One region of the Cryobacterium sp. 10C3 genome, then DNA from elsewhere that is predicted to be linked to it. Evidence: riboswitches for the same ligand, from Rfam matches in the RefSeq annotation. Region 1 holds a riboswitch; the other holds the start of a gene.
The links. Region 1 has a riboswitch for cyclic di-GMP ahead of RGU41_RS18895 (putative bifunctional diguanylate cyclase/phosphodiesterase). Riboswitches for the same ligand answer to the same signal wherever they lie in the genome.

Region 1 (7,731 bases):
AGCGGACCTGGGGTTCGCCCCGGGAGGCGCTCGAGGCCGGCGTCGAAACCCTCCACCAGGACTCGGGGCTCGCCCCTCACCTCACGGTGTCGCAGAACGTGTTCCTCGGCCGGGAGAAGACCGTCAAGGGAATCTTCGGCAAGATGGGCTTCCTGGCCCGCAAGGAGATGGAGCATGACGCCCACGAGGACCTCGAGCGCGTCGGGATCGCCGTTCCGGCATCCGACCGCCCGGTGTCCCAGCTTTCCGGCGGTCAGCGCCAGGCCGTGGCGATCGGCCGCGCCGTGGCGTGGGCGCGCCGCGTGATCATCCTCGACGAGCCGACCAACCACCTCGGTGCACGGCAGGCCGGCGAGGTGCTGCATGTGATCAAGGCCGCGAAGGCGAAGGGGCTCGGCGTGATCTTCATCTCGCACACCCTACCTCATGTGCTCGAGGTCACCGACCGGGTCGTCGTGCTGCGGCTCGGCAAGATCGTCATGGATGCCCCCACCTCGGAATTCGACGGGGATCGCCTGATCGGTGTGCTCACCGGAACCATCCAGACGGTCAGGGTCGAGGGCGACTGACCCGCCGGTCGGACGCTCCGGGAAGCAAACGAAGCAGCCCCCTGGCGGCGCACTGCAGACACTCGCAGTGCTCCGCCCGGGGGCCGTCTTCGTGTCCTGAGACCGTGCGCGCTGGTCTCAGACGCTCGTGCGGAGCAAACCCCCGACATCCGTTTCCGCCCCGCCCGCTTCGGCGCGATTGGCCTCCAGCCAGGCGGTCAGGTCGGCGGCCGACAGGGGACGCGAATAGCGGTAGCCCTGCACCCCACCCGTGCCGAGGGCCTCGAGGAGACGTTGCTGGTCAAGCCGCTCGACGCCCTCTGCGACCGTCGCGACGCCGAGCTGGGCGCACAGCCGCACGATCGCCTCGATGACGGAGCGGTCGAAGGGATTGGACACCGCGCCGGCGACGAAACTCATGTCGATCTTCACGATGTCGACGGGGAGCGCGCGCAATGACGTCAGGGAGGCATAGCCCGTGCCGAAGTCGTCGATTGCGATCCCGACGCCGAGCGCTCCGATCGCGCGGAGGCGACCGATCGCGGCGGGGGAATCCAGTACGACGGTCTCGGTGAGTTCGATGATGAGATCCTTCGCGAGGGTCCCGGTGTCGGCCAGGCAGCCGATGATCGAGTCGACGAACCCCTCGCGGTCGAGCTCGTGGGCCGAAACGTTCACGTGCACGGCCACCGTCGCTCCAGGATTGGCCGTCCGCCATGCCGCGGCGTCGAGGCAGGCGCGTCGCATCACGAAAGCGCCGATACCGATAATCGCTCCGGTCCGCTCGGCGACATCGATGAAGTCACCGGGGAAGAGCAGGCCGCGTTCCGGGTGTTGCCAGCGGACGAGGGCCTCGACGGCGGTGCACTGCAGCCCGGGGAGATCGAGGATGGGCTGGTAGTGCACGACGAGCTCGTCGGCGGCCGCCGCGGCCGCGAGCTGCCATTCGAAGGTGACCCTGGGATTGTCCACGCGGAGGAGGCCAGGCTCGAAGACCTGGACGCGGTTCTTGCCGTTGGCCTTCGCCGCGTACATCGCCACGTCCGCCTGGTGCACCAGATCCTCGATGTCGATCCCTGCTGCTGCTGTGGCGATGCCGATGCTGACGCCGACTTGCGCGGTGTTCCGCTCGAGGGTCACCGGTTCGGCGATCGACCTGCCCAGGTCTGTGGCGATGCAGAGGGCATCGGAATCACTCTTGCCGGCCAGGATGATGGCGAACTCGTCGCCACCGAGCCTGGCGCAGATGGCATTGCTCCCGGTGTTTGACCGCATCCGCTCGGCGACCTCGATGAGGAGTTCGTTTCCGGCCCGGTGTCCGAGAAGGTCGTTGACGTCCTTGAAATCGTCGAGATCGAGGAAGAAGATGTGGACGCCGCTGGCATCGTCGACCGTGCCCAGGATCGCGGTGAGCTTGGTCATGAACGACGCACGGTTGTTGAGACCGGTAAGCGGGTCCGAACTGACCTGGACCGTGAGCTCCCCCTGGACCGTACTGTTGCGGAGGGCCAGCGAGACCTGGTTGGAGAGCGCCCGGACCGAAACGAGGGCCTCCGCCGGGATCTTCCCGGGGGCGCCAACGAAGATCCAGGCATTCGCCTGCGCGTTCGAGGCGAGGCAGGCCCAGGCCAGGGGAGCGCCGACGGCGGAATCCAGTGCGCTCGGGTCCGCGATGGTCGAGCCCGTCGTGGAGCCGCCGCTGGATGTGGCGACGACCTCGGCCGGGAGTTCCGTGGGCAGGACGGCGAATTCGCCCGACGAGCCAACTACCCGGAGTGCGGGACCGTCGCGTACGACCCGGACGACACGCAGTCCGGGGGTCGCGACGCAGATCTCCTGGGCCGCGGCCCAGCCGATGACCCAGATGTCCGCCTCGTCGACGACGCCGAGCAGCAGGGATCCGGTCGCCGCGAGTTCGCGGTCGCGGCGCATTGACTGTTCCATGGACCGCAGAACGATGCTCAGTTGGCGCACGATCACGAAAGTGAGGAAGACGGTCGGAATCGTGCCCAGGGTGGTCGCGGGTAAGATCACGGCGGTCGGCCCATGCACCGGGGCCCACAGTAGGACCGTGGTGACGAGTCCAAGCGAATAGAGGGTGCAGCGAACGAGGGACCTGGTCGTGGAACCGTAGAGTCCGCGCAGCCAGACGGCGCCGAAGACGACACCGAGTGCGGCAGCGGGATCCGGCAGCGCGAGGGCGAGTGCGACGAAGGCGACGGAATCGATCAGGTCGAGAATGAGCGGAACCCGTCCCGTGACGAACCCGTAAGACCAGGAGGCGATCAGGACGGCCCCGGTCGTGAGGGCGATGAGGAGCGCTCCTTCAGTGTCGGAGGCCAGGATCGCGGGGATCGTGAGCAGGAGCGTGGCGATCGCGAGCCAGGTGAAGAGCCACCGGGTGCCCTCCGTCATTCCTTCCGGGCGGCGAAATGGATTCCAGAGCCTGGAGAAATGGGCTTGTGGATGCTGTGTGCCGGTCATGTGAGGCCGAGTCCCGTCAGTGTGTAGGCCGGCGAACCCAAGGGTCCCGTGCCTTTGCGACCCCGCCTTTCGACGGGTGTGCCTGTATGAGACCGCAGAAATGGGTGCTTCCTCACACAGGCCAAGCCTAGCCGCCCCCTGCCCGAGGGCCATTCCGGTCGAGAGCGACCGGTGTTGCGGTCACTCTCGACCGGAAAGGAGCACCCATCCGTGTCGGGTAAACTCGAATGTCGGATTTGAGGGGTGTTTCGGTGGTCGACCTGGAGCTTGAACGGGAACAGAACTACGTGGCAACGCTGTACGCGCGTCTGGACGCGCTGCAGCGGGAGGCCGAGGACCAGCTGACGGCGGTGCGGTTGCTCGACGTCGGCGGAAATCATCAGACCCGCTCCGAGCGGGACACCTTTGCGCGCCTCTACGAGGACCGGATCGTGCAGTTGCGGGAGATCGACGACCGGCTGGCGTTCGGCCGGCTCGAACTGGCCGCGGACGACGCGAGCGGCGACTCCGTGTTCCGCTACATCGGCAGGGTCGGGCTGCGCGACGAAGACTTGCAGCCGATGCTGCTCGACTGGCGGGTGCCGCAGGCGAGTGCGTTCTATCAGGCGACGGCCGCGACCCCGCTGGGAGCCAGGGCCAGGCGTCACCTGCAGTCCAGGGGGCGGACCATCATCCGGATCGAGGACGAGATCCTCGACGCCGAACGCCTCGGCGGAGAATCCTCCGAACATCAGGGGGAGGGAGCGTTGCTCTCCGCGCTGACCGCCCAGCGCACCGGGCACATGCCCGACATCGTCGCGACCATCCAGGCGGAACAGGACCGGATCATCCGCTCTGACCTCGCCGGAGTGCTCGTCGTCCAGGGCGGGCCGGGCACGGGGAAGACCGCCGTCGCGCTGCACCGTGCGGCGTACCTGCTCTACACGCATCGCGATCGCCTGAAGCACAACGGGGTGCTCATCGTGGGGCCGTCCCGCTCGTTCCTGCAGTACATCGAGGCGGTGCTGCCGTCGCTCGGCGAGACCGGGGTGGTTCTCTCAAGCGTGGGGCAGCTGTACCCGGGCGTCGAGGCGACCCGCGAGGACGTCCCCGCCGTCGCGGCGCTCAAGGGCCAGGCTTTCATGGCCGCGCTCATCGCCCATGCGGTGCGCTCCCGGCAGCGGATCCCGGTGGGGCCCCGTCAGCTCGAGGTCAACGGCGACAAAATCACCCTGGCCCCGCAGCTCGTGGCGAACGCGATCGCCAAGGCGCGCGAGGGCGGCAAGCCGCACAACCTCGCGAGGGTCACCTTCGTGAAGACCGCGATCGGCGCGCTCGCGCGCGACTGGCTGCGCCAGCTGCAGCAGGGCGGCGCCTCGATGGACGAGTCCGACCTGCCGATGCTGCGCGAAGACCTGCGGCTCGGCACATGGCGTGCGCGTCGCGCTCAACACCGCGTGGCTGCCGCTCACCCCCGAGAAGCTCGTGCAGGATCTCTACGCACGCCCGCAATGGCTCGCCGAGCTCACCCCGGGCTGGAGTGCGGAGCAGAGGGCGCTCCTGCACCGGGCCAGGGACGCCGAGTTCACGATCGCCGATATCCCGCTGCTCGATGAGGCGGCCGAGCACCTCGGCGAGTACAACGTCGTCGACGCCGCCCAGAAGCGCGAGCAGAAGGAACAGCGCAAACGCGACATCGAGAATGCCGAACTCGCAATCGCGAACATGGACGTGAAGGGTCTCGTCAACGCGCGCGCCCTGGCAGACAACTTCGCTGAGCTCGGCGACCGGGCCACGACCGCCGAGCGTGCGGCCGTCGACCGCACCTGGACATACGGCCACGTCGTCGTCGACGAGGCGCAGGAACTCTCGCCGATGCAGTGGCGGCTGCTGCTGCGCCGGGGGCCGCGCCGGTCGTTCACGGTCGTCGGCGATATCGCGCAGGCCGCATCCGCCTCAGCATCCGGCAGCTGGAAGGAGGCGCTCGCGCCCATCCTCGACGCCTCCCTCGAGGCCGGGCGCTGGCGCCTCGAGGAACTGACCGTGAACTATCGCACACCCCGCCAGATCGCGACCGCGGCCGAGGAGATGGCGATCGCGCACGGGCTGCCGGTGACGCCCTCGCGGGCGGTTCGCGCGAGTGAGTGGCCGATAACCGTCGAAGCGGATGTCGCGGCAGCGGTTCACCGCGAGCGCGCGCTGCGTGCGGGCGGTACCCTCGCCGTGATCGCTGCCGATGCGGCGCTTGAGGCCGTCGGGGCGGAGCTCTCGGCGGAGTTCGGGGACCGGGTCGGTCTCGGCGCCCTCGGGCTCGGCAGGGAGATCGCACTCCTCGGGCCTCGCGACGCGAAGGGCCTCGAGTTCGACGCCGTGATCGTCGTGGATCCCGCAGGCATCGTGGCCGCCTCGGAGCGCGGGGCCGGATCGCTGTATGTCGCCATGACCCGCGCGACGCAGCGTCTCTACCTCGTCGCCGACCTGAACTCCGCGCTGCCCGCCGGCCTCACCCGCTGACCCTCGCCCGCTGAGCCTCACCTTCGCGCCGCCCGTGAAGTTCCGCGACGGGACCGCGCCGGGCGGGCGAGGCGGCGGGGTCAGGGGCTGGGCGCCTCGAAGTAGAGGTGGGCGTGCGCCCGGCATCCGTCGTTGAAGGGCGCCGCGCAGTGCGGGCAGCGTGTCGCGGCACGGTAGTCGGTGATGCTCAGGGTGCGGAGGCAGGCTCCGCAGAGGATCGCCTGCTCCGCCCAGAGCGCGACCGGCCACTGCCGCGCGGCATGATCGGCCGCGGCGGCGTGGCAGAGGTGGCAGGGGTAGAACCGGCGGCAGCAGTAGAACCGGATCGCGACGACATCCGCCGCCGTGTTGTAGTGAACGCACCGCGTCTCGTCGTCGACGGGCTCGCCGAACACCTCGAGGTCGGTCGTGCCCAGCAGTTTTCGGCCCGGTGGCTGCACCAGCGGCCGCCTACTTCTTGGCGGCTGCGGTGACCTGGTCCTGGACGAAGGTGGAGAACACCGTCGCGTCGGTCAGGGAGCCGGTGTAGGCGACGCCGTTGACGAGCACGGTCGGGGTTCCGGCGACCTTGGTGAGGGTCGTCGAGTTGGGCAGCGGGCCGGCGAGGGCGCGCTTGGTCGCATTGCCGACCCAGGACTTGAAGGCACCGTCAGTGATGCACTTCGTGATGCCGGCGTCCGTGGCTCCCGCGGTCGTGACCAGGCTCACAAGTTCCTGATCCGTCAGGCCGGCGGTGCTCTCAGCGGGTTGCTGGGCGAACAGGGCGGCGTTGACGGCCGGGAATGCGGCGGGCTGGTAGTTGGCCACGCACACGGCGGCGTTCGCTGCCCGGGTCGAGTACTTCGTCCCGGCCGAGTTGGCGTCGAGGATGGAGATCGGGTGGTACTCGAGCGTCGCGTTGCCCGCGGTGACCCAGGAGTTGATCGCGGTGCCGTTGGTGGTCTCGAACTGGCCGCAATAGGGGCACAGGTAATCGGCGTAGACGACGATGTTCGCAGTGCTCGTGAGCGTGGTCTGGTCGGTCGCGACCGGCGTGGCGTCCGCGGCGAGGGCGGCCGTCGGGACGGCGGTGATGGTCGTTCCGTCGCCGGTGAGCAGGACCCCATCGCTGGCCATGTTCAGCGGGCCGGCGGCCGCGGGGCCGTTGCTGTTCACGATGACGAGGGCAACGACGACGGCGATCGCAACCAGTCCGGCACCGATGCCGCCTCGCAGGAACAGCTTGTTTCGCTTGTCCTTCTTCTGCTGGGCTTCACGCATCAAGCGGGCGCTCTCCCGTGCCGCATCGCGGCGGTCCTTCTTCGGGGGCGTGCCTTTGCCGGGGAGGTTGCTGTTCATAGACCCTGTACACCGTTTCGTCGCGAGTGACTTATCGAATCTAGGTTAGGCCGTCCACCTCCACGCCCCGTGCCATCGGGCTGGGAGCCAGCTGTGAGGAGGGTTAGAACCAGGTGCTGAGGTGCGGCGGCTGCCCTGAGCGGAATGCGGCGTCGACCTGCGTCGCGGCATCCTCCGTGTGCTCGGTGACCCTGCCGGCGCGGCTCAGCACGACGGCGCTCGGGCCGCCCAGGTAGAGGGCGGAGAGGGCGGCGACCGAGAGGCTGAGGTGGGCCGCTCCCGCCGGGGTGGCCTCGCCCGCGGCGAGCGGATGCGCCGAGCCGGCACCGTCTGGAGAGACAGTGAGCAGGAACTCGCCCCCCGCGATGCCGAGGTCGTCGGAGACATCGAGGAGGAAGACGCCGGGTGCGGCGTATCGGCGGTGCTCGAGTGCGGCAGGCACGTCGAGGAGGCGCAGCCAGAGGTGGTCGCGTTCGGCGGAGGCGCGCACGGCCCGGGGGTTCTCGAGCTGCCAGACGAGGGGCTCCGCGGTACTCCGGAGCGGGGCGGAGACCTCTCCGATGAGGTCGAGGTCGAGCAGGAAGCGCCAGAGTGCTGTGTATGCCGCGTCGGTCGCCGCGACCAGGTCGACGACGTCGAGCCGACCAGGGTAGGCGTCGCCCTCGAGCGTGACGCTGTAGACCGCGAATCCCTTCGGTCGGCCGGTCGGGTCGTCGAAGCGCACCGTCTGCCGCGTCGGGGTGGCGGCGGTCGTCGGGGTCGGGGCTGCCGCCTCGGACGGCTCGGCCAACGCGGGGGTCGTGAGTCCGAGGATCTGGTCCCAGAGGCTGTCGCGACGGTCGACGTCACCGGCGCCGCGCCTTCTGGC
Region 2 (7,731 bases), 3.2 Mb from region 1:
TTGCACCTCGCCTCACAGGACGCCGCCATAGGTGCCCTCCTCGACAAGGTCAAGTCCCTGGAAAACCAGACCCCCTGATCGGTGGCTCACCTAAGGATTGGATGATTGGCAAACACCCTTCCAAGCCGACGGACGGCAACGCGGTCCCATCGACGCCGGCCACTCGCGGTTGTGGCTTCCTCACGCTCTGACAACGTCGGCCTGCAGTACGAGACCGTCGACCTCACCCACGACCAAGCCGCCGCCGACCTGGTCACACAACTCGGCTACCGATCCGCACCCGTCGTCATCGTTGGCACCGAACACTGGGCGGGGTTCAGGCCAGACAAGATCAACGCCATCGCCGCAGCACAAGCCGCCACGCTCACGCCGATACTGAAGGAAGAGAAAGAGTGAGGAAGCCGCTGCCCATCTCACCTCTCATGACTCCAGCCGAAGTATGCGCAGCACTGCGCATCGACACCCTCGACAAGCTGCGCACCACCGACAGGCTCAAAACCTTCGCCATCGACGAACACCTCCTCCGCGATGACCGCCAGTCCGTCCTGACTTTCAGCCTCGCCGACGGGGCACCTTCGCCGAGACACACACCCGGGACTCGACAATAAGTTCGACTCGGCGCACGCACCGGCACCCGCGTTTCCGGTGGCGAAGAAATCGGTGAGCGGGATCCCACGTGTTCCGATCCATACCTGAGGACGAACTGGACCGGCATGCAAGCAATCGCGCGGGCCGGGGAGAGCCAGCGCCCCGCTGTCCAACAAGCTGTTGACCAATTGCCCGGGCACACGCCACTATCCCTCGACACCGGGGCCGCTGATGCCACCATCGTGGCTCTTTGAAGGGATCGTACGGGCCTATGGGCGCTCCCGGACTCGATAAGCTCACGGCGCACCATAAGAGAGGACGATATTGGCCGCCTGGACTGTTGAATATGAGGGCGATACCCTTGACCGCTTCGTGGACTCGCTCCCTCCGTACGAGCAGGCGGTCCTCATCGCGGCAATCGAGCACGTACTCGAGGTCTATGGAATCGACATTTGCGCAGGCGAGTGGGGGAAATCACTCGGCGATGGACTGTACGAGTTTCGCGTGCGCAAATCGTTGCAGGCGATTTTTACTGAAGCCGGCCTAGCGCCGCCGATGGATATGTCTGGCATCGACCGCCAGGTACTTCTCCGAGTGTTCTGCACATTTCACGGCTGCAAGATTGTTCTTCTCTACAGCGGATACAACAAGAAGAGTGGATTCAACCGGTGGAAGCAACACCTCGATCATGGAGGTGGATTATGGGACGTCCGAAGGGTTGGATGGCCACGCAACTCGGGCGAGAACCGATGCGGTCGCCAGGCCGGCCGCCGGGGTGGCACCGGGAGCACCGCCAGGATTTCTGGGGGCCTCGTTGGCCAGGGCATCTCGAGCGAGGAAGCGGGCGAGCGGGCGAGCGGGCGAGCGGGCGAGCGGGCCTGCGTGTCGGCGCCGGTCGGGACTCGCTTCTTCCGGCACGCTGGCGGGATGCTAGACCTCAGCAAGGCACCGCTGTCAGGATAGGTTTTTGACCTTCGTCGAGCGTGAGGAGAGCCTCAGAGACACAAAAATGATCAACGCGCTCCACGGAGTGGGCGCGTGGGAATAGCTGTGACTGCGAGGGCCCATTCGGTTGTTAGCCGGGTCGCACCGGTGTGTATGAGCCCCACGTGATAGCCCTGTACTTGACCTTTGCCGTTGGCTTTGGCTGCATACATCGCGATATCGGCTTGATGTACAAGCTCATCGATATCAATCCCGGGTGTGAGCGTCGCGATCCCGACGCTGGCACCGACCTGCGCAAAGCGTTCGCCAACGCGCACGGGTGGTGTCAGCGAGTCAATCATGCGTTGAGCGACGTCCTTAGCAGCGCTGGCCGTGGTACCGCGCAACAAGATGGCGAATTCATCGCCGCCCAGTCGCGCGCAGACATCGCCGGGGCGAGTGCACCCGCGCAGCCGCGCTGCGACCTCGAGAAGTACCGCATCTCCGGCACGATGACCCAGGACATCGTTGACATCCTTAAAGTCGTCTAAGTCGAGGAACAAAACGTGCAGACCGTCCAGATGCGCCTGGTCCGCGAGGCTTGAGGCCAGCTTCGCGGTGAAGGAAGCCCGGTTGTCCAGCCCAGTCAACGAATCATATTGGGCTTGTAACGTGAGTTGTTGATGCACGTCACTATTGCGGAGGGCCAGAGCCACCTGGTTGACCAAATCACGCACAGACAACAACGCATCTGAGGGGATCTTCTTCGGCGCACCTACCAGCATCCAGGCGTTTTCGTGCAATCCCCGCAAACTAACGCACGACCAGGCGAGGTCGACGCCGACGGCGTCATCCAGCGGTCCCGGCTGAAGGACCCGCGCATCCCCTGGATCCGTTGTGGACGAGACGACGGTCCCAGGAAACGCTCCCGGAACACTAAGGAAGCTGCCGGCAACTCCTTGAACCCTCAACTCGGCGCCATCGCGCACCAGTTTGAGCAGGCGCAAACCTGGAGTGGCATCACAAATCTCAGCACAAGCCGCCCAAGCGAGAGCCCTGATCAAGGTCTCGTCAGTGAGGCCCAACAATTGCGAGCCGGTGGCGGCCAACACGGTATCGCGCCGAGTGGCCTGCTCTCGCGCCAGCAGGCCACCGCCCATTTGGCGGGCGATGAAAACGGCGATGAATATCAGCGGGAACGACTCGTATAAGCCCGTCGTTGTCGGTGGCACCGAGTGGGTCGGAATCAACGACCACAACGGCACTGTCGCAGAGAGCGCTGCCATCCCGAGGACACATCGCAGCAGAGAACGCCAGATCGATCCGTAGAAGGCTCGAAACCAGATCGCGGTGAGCACGTAGGCGATCACCGTCGTCGTGGACGGACTGGCGAGCCCGAGAACAACAATCGCAACCGTGTCCAATACGTCCAGCCACAGTGGTACCTGCCGACTCAGGAGGACGTGAACGCACGATGACAGCAACGTTACCGTTGACCCCAAAAGCATCAGCACTATCACGCCGCCGGTCGCTTCGAAAAACGCAGCAGGCACGGACACGATCAGAGACGCCATCGCCAGGGCGGCAAAGTACCACCGTGTGCTTTGGACAGTCCCGTCAGACGGCCTCAAGAGGCCACGGACGTTCACCCGGTCTACTGATTTTCGCAAAACGCCCATTGAGCGTCGGTCCTGTCTGTTGATAGGCCGGCTAACCCAAGGGGTCCCGTGCCTTTGCGACACCGGCTTGCACCGGATGTGCCCGTGCGACTGACGCAGAAACGCCGTCTCGTCAATGATCAAGTGATCCTGACCTGACCGTAGCATTCTGTCGGCTGGAACGGCCCCCGGTTTGGTTGACTCCTGATCTCTGAAGATTCGTTTTCGCTTGGAGCGAAGTTCACCATACCCAAGCCTCACCCACCCCAAGTTCCGCGCGGCACCCATCGACGACAGCTACAACGCCTACAACCAACTCAACAGCACCGCCCCCGACACCGCCGCCACCACGTGGACATATGACGCGGCCGGGAGGCAGAAGAAGAGCAGACTGCCCCGGCCCTTTCATCGACCGGCAACAGAACGTTGTGTTCCAGGGATTCACCGGGTCGGGGAAATCATATCTAGGCTGCGCGTTGGCGAAAGCCGCGTGCCGGCACCGGGTGCGAGCACACTACATTCGAATGCCGGAGCTCGAAGAGGCCTGGCAGCTGGCCCGCGATAAACCCTCCGGCACGACGAAGTTCTTGAACAAGTACGCCGCATTCACGCTCCTGGTGATCGATGAATGGCTCCTCGACGAGCCCGACGAGAGCACCAGGAGCATGCTGTTGGAACTCCTCGAGCGCCGCTACGATCAGGCATCAACAGTGTTCTGCACTTAATACGCCCAAAAGGACTGGCACCAGCGCCTTGGCTCCGGGGTTCACGCGGACGCGATCATGGACCGCATCGTGCACAACACCATCTGGGTCGAGACCGGCGGCCACAACATGCGAGAACACACCGCCGGTCACGCCACGGCCTGAGGCTCGCGCGGTCGGGGGCGCCAGTGGCCCCCGGCTGCGCGACTGGGTGGCACCCAGCGGCAATATCGATGGCCCCCGAAGGCAATATTCGCTGGCCCCCAGACCCGCAAATACTCAAGAACACGCCGCGGACCCGCAGACCACGCACCACGGCCGCCGCATCCACGCCCAAGACTGAGAGGTAGCCTTCGGCTCTGAACTGATCAAAGAAGCCTCGTCGACCGCTGGTCGACGAGGCTTCTTTGCGACAACTCCGTTGCCTTTTACGATCTGAGCGTACGCACCATTCCCCTCTGCGCAAGGGCTTTCGCGGCATATCCTCGCTGCGCTACGGTATTCCACGGCCCCTTGCACATTCACCCCTGGCGCTGTCTCAAGGTCTTCGCCAAAAGACAATGGGAGATAAGAGAAAGAGGACCCACCGATGCCAGAACCACTCACGGTATACACACTGCCGAACTGCATCCACTGCACCCCGACCAAACGAGCACTCAACAACGTCGGCCTGGACTACGAGACCATCGACCTCACCCACGACCAGGTCGCCGCCGCCGTGGTCACACAACTCGGCTACCGAAACGCACCCGTCGTGACCGTTGGCACCGAACACTGGACAGGGTTCAGACCCGACAAAATCTCCGCCATCGCCACAGCCCACACTGCGGCACTCACGCCGATGCCGACGGAGGAGAACGCGTGATCAAGCCCGCACCTATCTCACCCCTGATGACACCGGCCGAAATATGCGCAGCACTAAACATCGACAGCGACGCGCTCAACAAGCTACGCACCACAACCGACAAGCTCAAAATCTTCGCCATCGACGCCCACCTAATCCGATTCGACCGCGAATCCGTTTCAGCTTTCAGCATCGACGAACCTCATCGTTGAGACACGATGAGGAGGCCCCTTCGCCGCGATACACACGCCGGGACGCCCCTTTGAACCGGCTCAGCGCAGAGTCCCGGTAACCACATCTCCGACGATCAGGACTCCCCTGATAACTTCAACCGAGATGAAGCGCTCCGGTTGCCTTTGGCAAGCTCACGTGCATCGATTCAATGCCGGGCGTGCCGCCTATCAGGCGCGCCAGAGCTCAAGCGTCGGCCAGCCATCCGGGACGCCCATCGATTCGATCGTCACACAGCCAGATTCGGGAAAAGAGTTGAGGAGCTCCACGACCCTGGCGGGCCAGCCACTGTACGGTTCGATCGATCTGAGCAGATAGGCCATCACCGCGAGAGCGTTGTACACGCCGAACACAGCTTTCGCGGAATCCCCGTCCTTGAGATGACCAAGAAGTGGCACCTGGTCGTGACTGGGTCGTGCCGGTGCGCTGACAAGCTTGCGGTTAAAGAGGCGTGCGTGATGTGCAGAGACATTCCGGACATAGTTCAGGCTGGAGATCCAGCTGACCATTACCTTCTTCGACGGTGCCCCGTAGGCCGCGGCGATCTCCGTCGCCAACGAACTGTTCAATCCCGAATAGAGCCGGCCGAGATGTCCGAGCTCCAGAATTTCCGTTAACGCCCAGATAGGCATTTCATCGTCGTACTTGTTGCGAAAGTGAGCGACGAAGGCTTCGTCAGAATCGGCCTGGCGCTCTTTCACACGCTCGATCCACTGCGCGTGTCTACTGGGCAGTGTGTCGCCGGTCGCCTTATCAGTCTGTGATTCCGTAAACGAGTTGACGAAGTTGACGGGATCCATGTGGGCGAATGCCGATTGCCTGCCCAACACATAGCCGATCTGCATGCGGAAAGAAATCTCGATCCGCTCGATGCCCTCGAGAACGAGCATCCGCAGGCGACGATCAAAATCAATGAGCGCAGAAGCTTGCCCTACAGACGTGCCGGAACGATAGCGGTTAAGAACTCGAAACCTGATCCGTCCGGCGTCATCCCGAAAAGGTTCCGATTCCCGGAATGGATAAAGGTAGCCCGTGAGTCGGTAATACCCGACGGCTCGAAGCAACCCGCGGAAACTCTCGTGGTCACCCACCTCAACGCCGCGTGACTCAAGCTTGGCGACCTGCCCGTCGACCGACAACCACTTCTTTGTGTACTCAGCCACGAGTCCCCCAGTTAAAGAAAATCAGCCCGAGCCGTGAGGCGAGCGGGCTGATCGTGATGGATCTAGCGTACCACGGCCGCCCCTCAGCGCCCTGATACCCAGCAACCGGCCACTCCTCCCCCGCCGATGGGTTCGCCCACCCCTTTCTGACGGGTTCAGTCGCACCCACATCGGCCCTCAAACGCAGCACCCTAGACGACCTCCTCAGCGAGCTGGTCTCAAGGAGGAAATAGCCTCTGTTGCTTCCACCACTTGAATCCGCCGAAGCCCTTGCGAACGCGGGGATGAGACTGGGTGGGTCGTGTCCGGGTCTCTGTTGCGCGCAGATGGACTCCGCGCAACAGAGCCCGTCAACCGGTTATCCAATCAGTTCAAGAACGGGGCCTTCATGCAACGCCCTATAGATGTCGTCGCGGATGTCATTCGCTTCGCCGTGCGTCAGGGTCTTGGAGATTGGTCGGAGTGTGAGTCGGACAAGTGCATTTGCTTGGTCCGGCCGGAGCCTCAGCCTGTCCTGCGCGCCTCGCGGGAGATCCGCGTACGCGGTGGCGTTCAGAACTTCCACCGATTCAAGGTCGTCGATGCGATCGCCTAACGCCGCCCTTGCTCGATCACCCAGGGTCTCGGCGTCCGCAGCCACGTCGACGACGATCGAGATGTCGCGGCGGATCACGGGCATGACCGAAATGGCCTGCCAGGGTGACAGGGTGAGCATTTGCTGTGCGATCCGTGGATCCGCCGCCCGCAGAAGCCGAATGTCAGGGATACCCTTTCTCAGCATCAACGCCCGGTCCAGCCCCATGCCCAGAGCAAGCCCAGACCACGCATCGGGGTCCAGACCGGCCGCGGTGAGGATGTGCGGTGCGATCAATCCGCACTCCGCCAGCTCCAGCCACTCACCCGCGATTGACACATCGACCTGACAGCCGTCGACCGTGTACGGATGCGCCGCCGAAACGGCGCGCCACTTCGCGCCGGGCAGCACCGTTTTCACCAGCGTTTCGATCATCGTCTGCAGATCTGCGGCAGTGAGTGTCTTGCCAGAACTCACCCGCCACAAATCAACCTGGTGCGGGGCCCCTACGTGGGTGCGGTCGATTGCATCGCGGCGGTAGACCAGGCCAGGCAACACCAGCAGCCGGTCGCAGCTGGTCTGCGTCGACACCGACTGCAGCAGGGTGGGAATCGAGGCCGATGTGTGGCTGCGCAGCATCACCGTTGGACTCACATAGCGCGAGTATCGCCGGTCCCTGGTGACTGCCGTCGGGTCGAAGCCGAGCTTGTCGTAGTTGTCGGCGACAGCGACCAGCGGACTGTATCGGATGGTTTCGGCCGGGATGTCCCAGTGACCGGCAAGAGCGGATACGACGCCGTCGAGCAGCGTCTGCATCGCATGGTGACCCTGGTCAGGGTCGGAGAGGTCGCGAAGGTTGAGCGCGTCGGTGAGTTCCGCCGCAGAGAGATATGACGTCATGTTCTGGTCCTTTGATGAGATCGGATGGAGGAGCCACCCCCGACCGATCTGTCGCTGGACCTAAGCGCGTACGACTAAGCCCATGCGACCGGGAACCGGTCGAGGGCGAAGAAATCGCAGCGATACGTGCATGGCCTCAGCATAG

Region 2: it holds a riboswitch for cyclic di-GMP, as region 1 does, so the genes downstream of both, RGU41_RS03490 (GGDEF domain-containing protein) here and RGU41_RS18895 (putative bifunctional diguanylate cyclase/phosphodiesterase) in region 1, are expected to answer to the same signal.

The regions. Positions count from the first base shown of each region.
Region 1 is NZ_JAVIWF010000002.1:3,753,454-3,761,184, forward strand. It holds gene RGU41_RS18890 (ATP-binding cassette domain-containing protein) at 1-569, shown strand, start outside; gene RGU41_RS18895 (putative bifunctional diguanylate cyclase/phosphodiesterase) at 687-2,963, opposite strand; cyclic di-GMP riboswitch class I at 3,052-3,125, opposite strand; partial or broken gene RGU41_RS18900 (HelD family protein) at 3,260-5,525, shown strand; gene RGU41_RS18905 (CHY zinc finger protein) at 5,606-5,965, opposite strand; gene RGU41_RS18910 (DsbA family protein) at 5,976-6,863, opposite strand; gene RGU41_RS18915 (sterol carrier protein domain-containing protein) at 6,967-7,731, opposite strand, start outside.
Region 2 is NZ_JAVIWF010000002.1:599,150-606,880, reverse strand. It holds gene RGU41_RS03510 (hypothetical protein) at 1-78, shown strand, start outside; gene RGU41_RS03505 (glutaredoxin family protein) at 172-396, shown strand; gene RGU41_RS03500 (hypothetical protein) at 423-608, shown strand; gene RGU41_RS03495 (hypothetical protein) at 913-1,551, shown strand; gene RGU41_RS03490 (GGDEF domain-containing protein) at 1,602-3,086, opposite strand; cyclic di-GMP riboswitch class I at 3,210-3,284, opposite strand; partial or broken gene RGU41_RS03485 (ATP-binding protein) at 3,530-4,039, shown strand; gene RGU41_RS03480 (glutaredoxin family protein) at 4,464-4,739, shown strand; gene RGU41_RS03475 (hypothetical protein) at 4,736-4,930, shown strand; gene RGU41_RS03470 (Abi family protein) at 5,120-6,112, opposite strand; gene RGU41_RS03465 (hypothetical protein) at 6,471-7,586, opposite strand.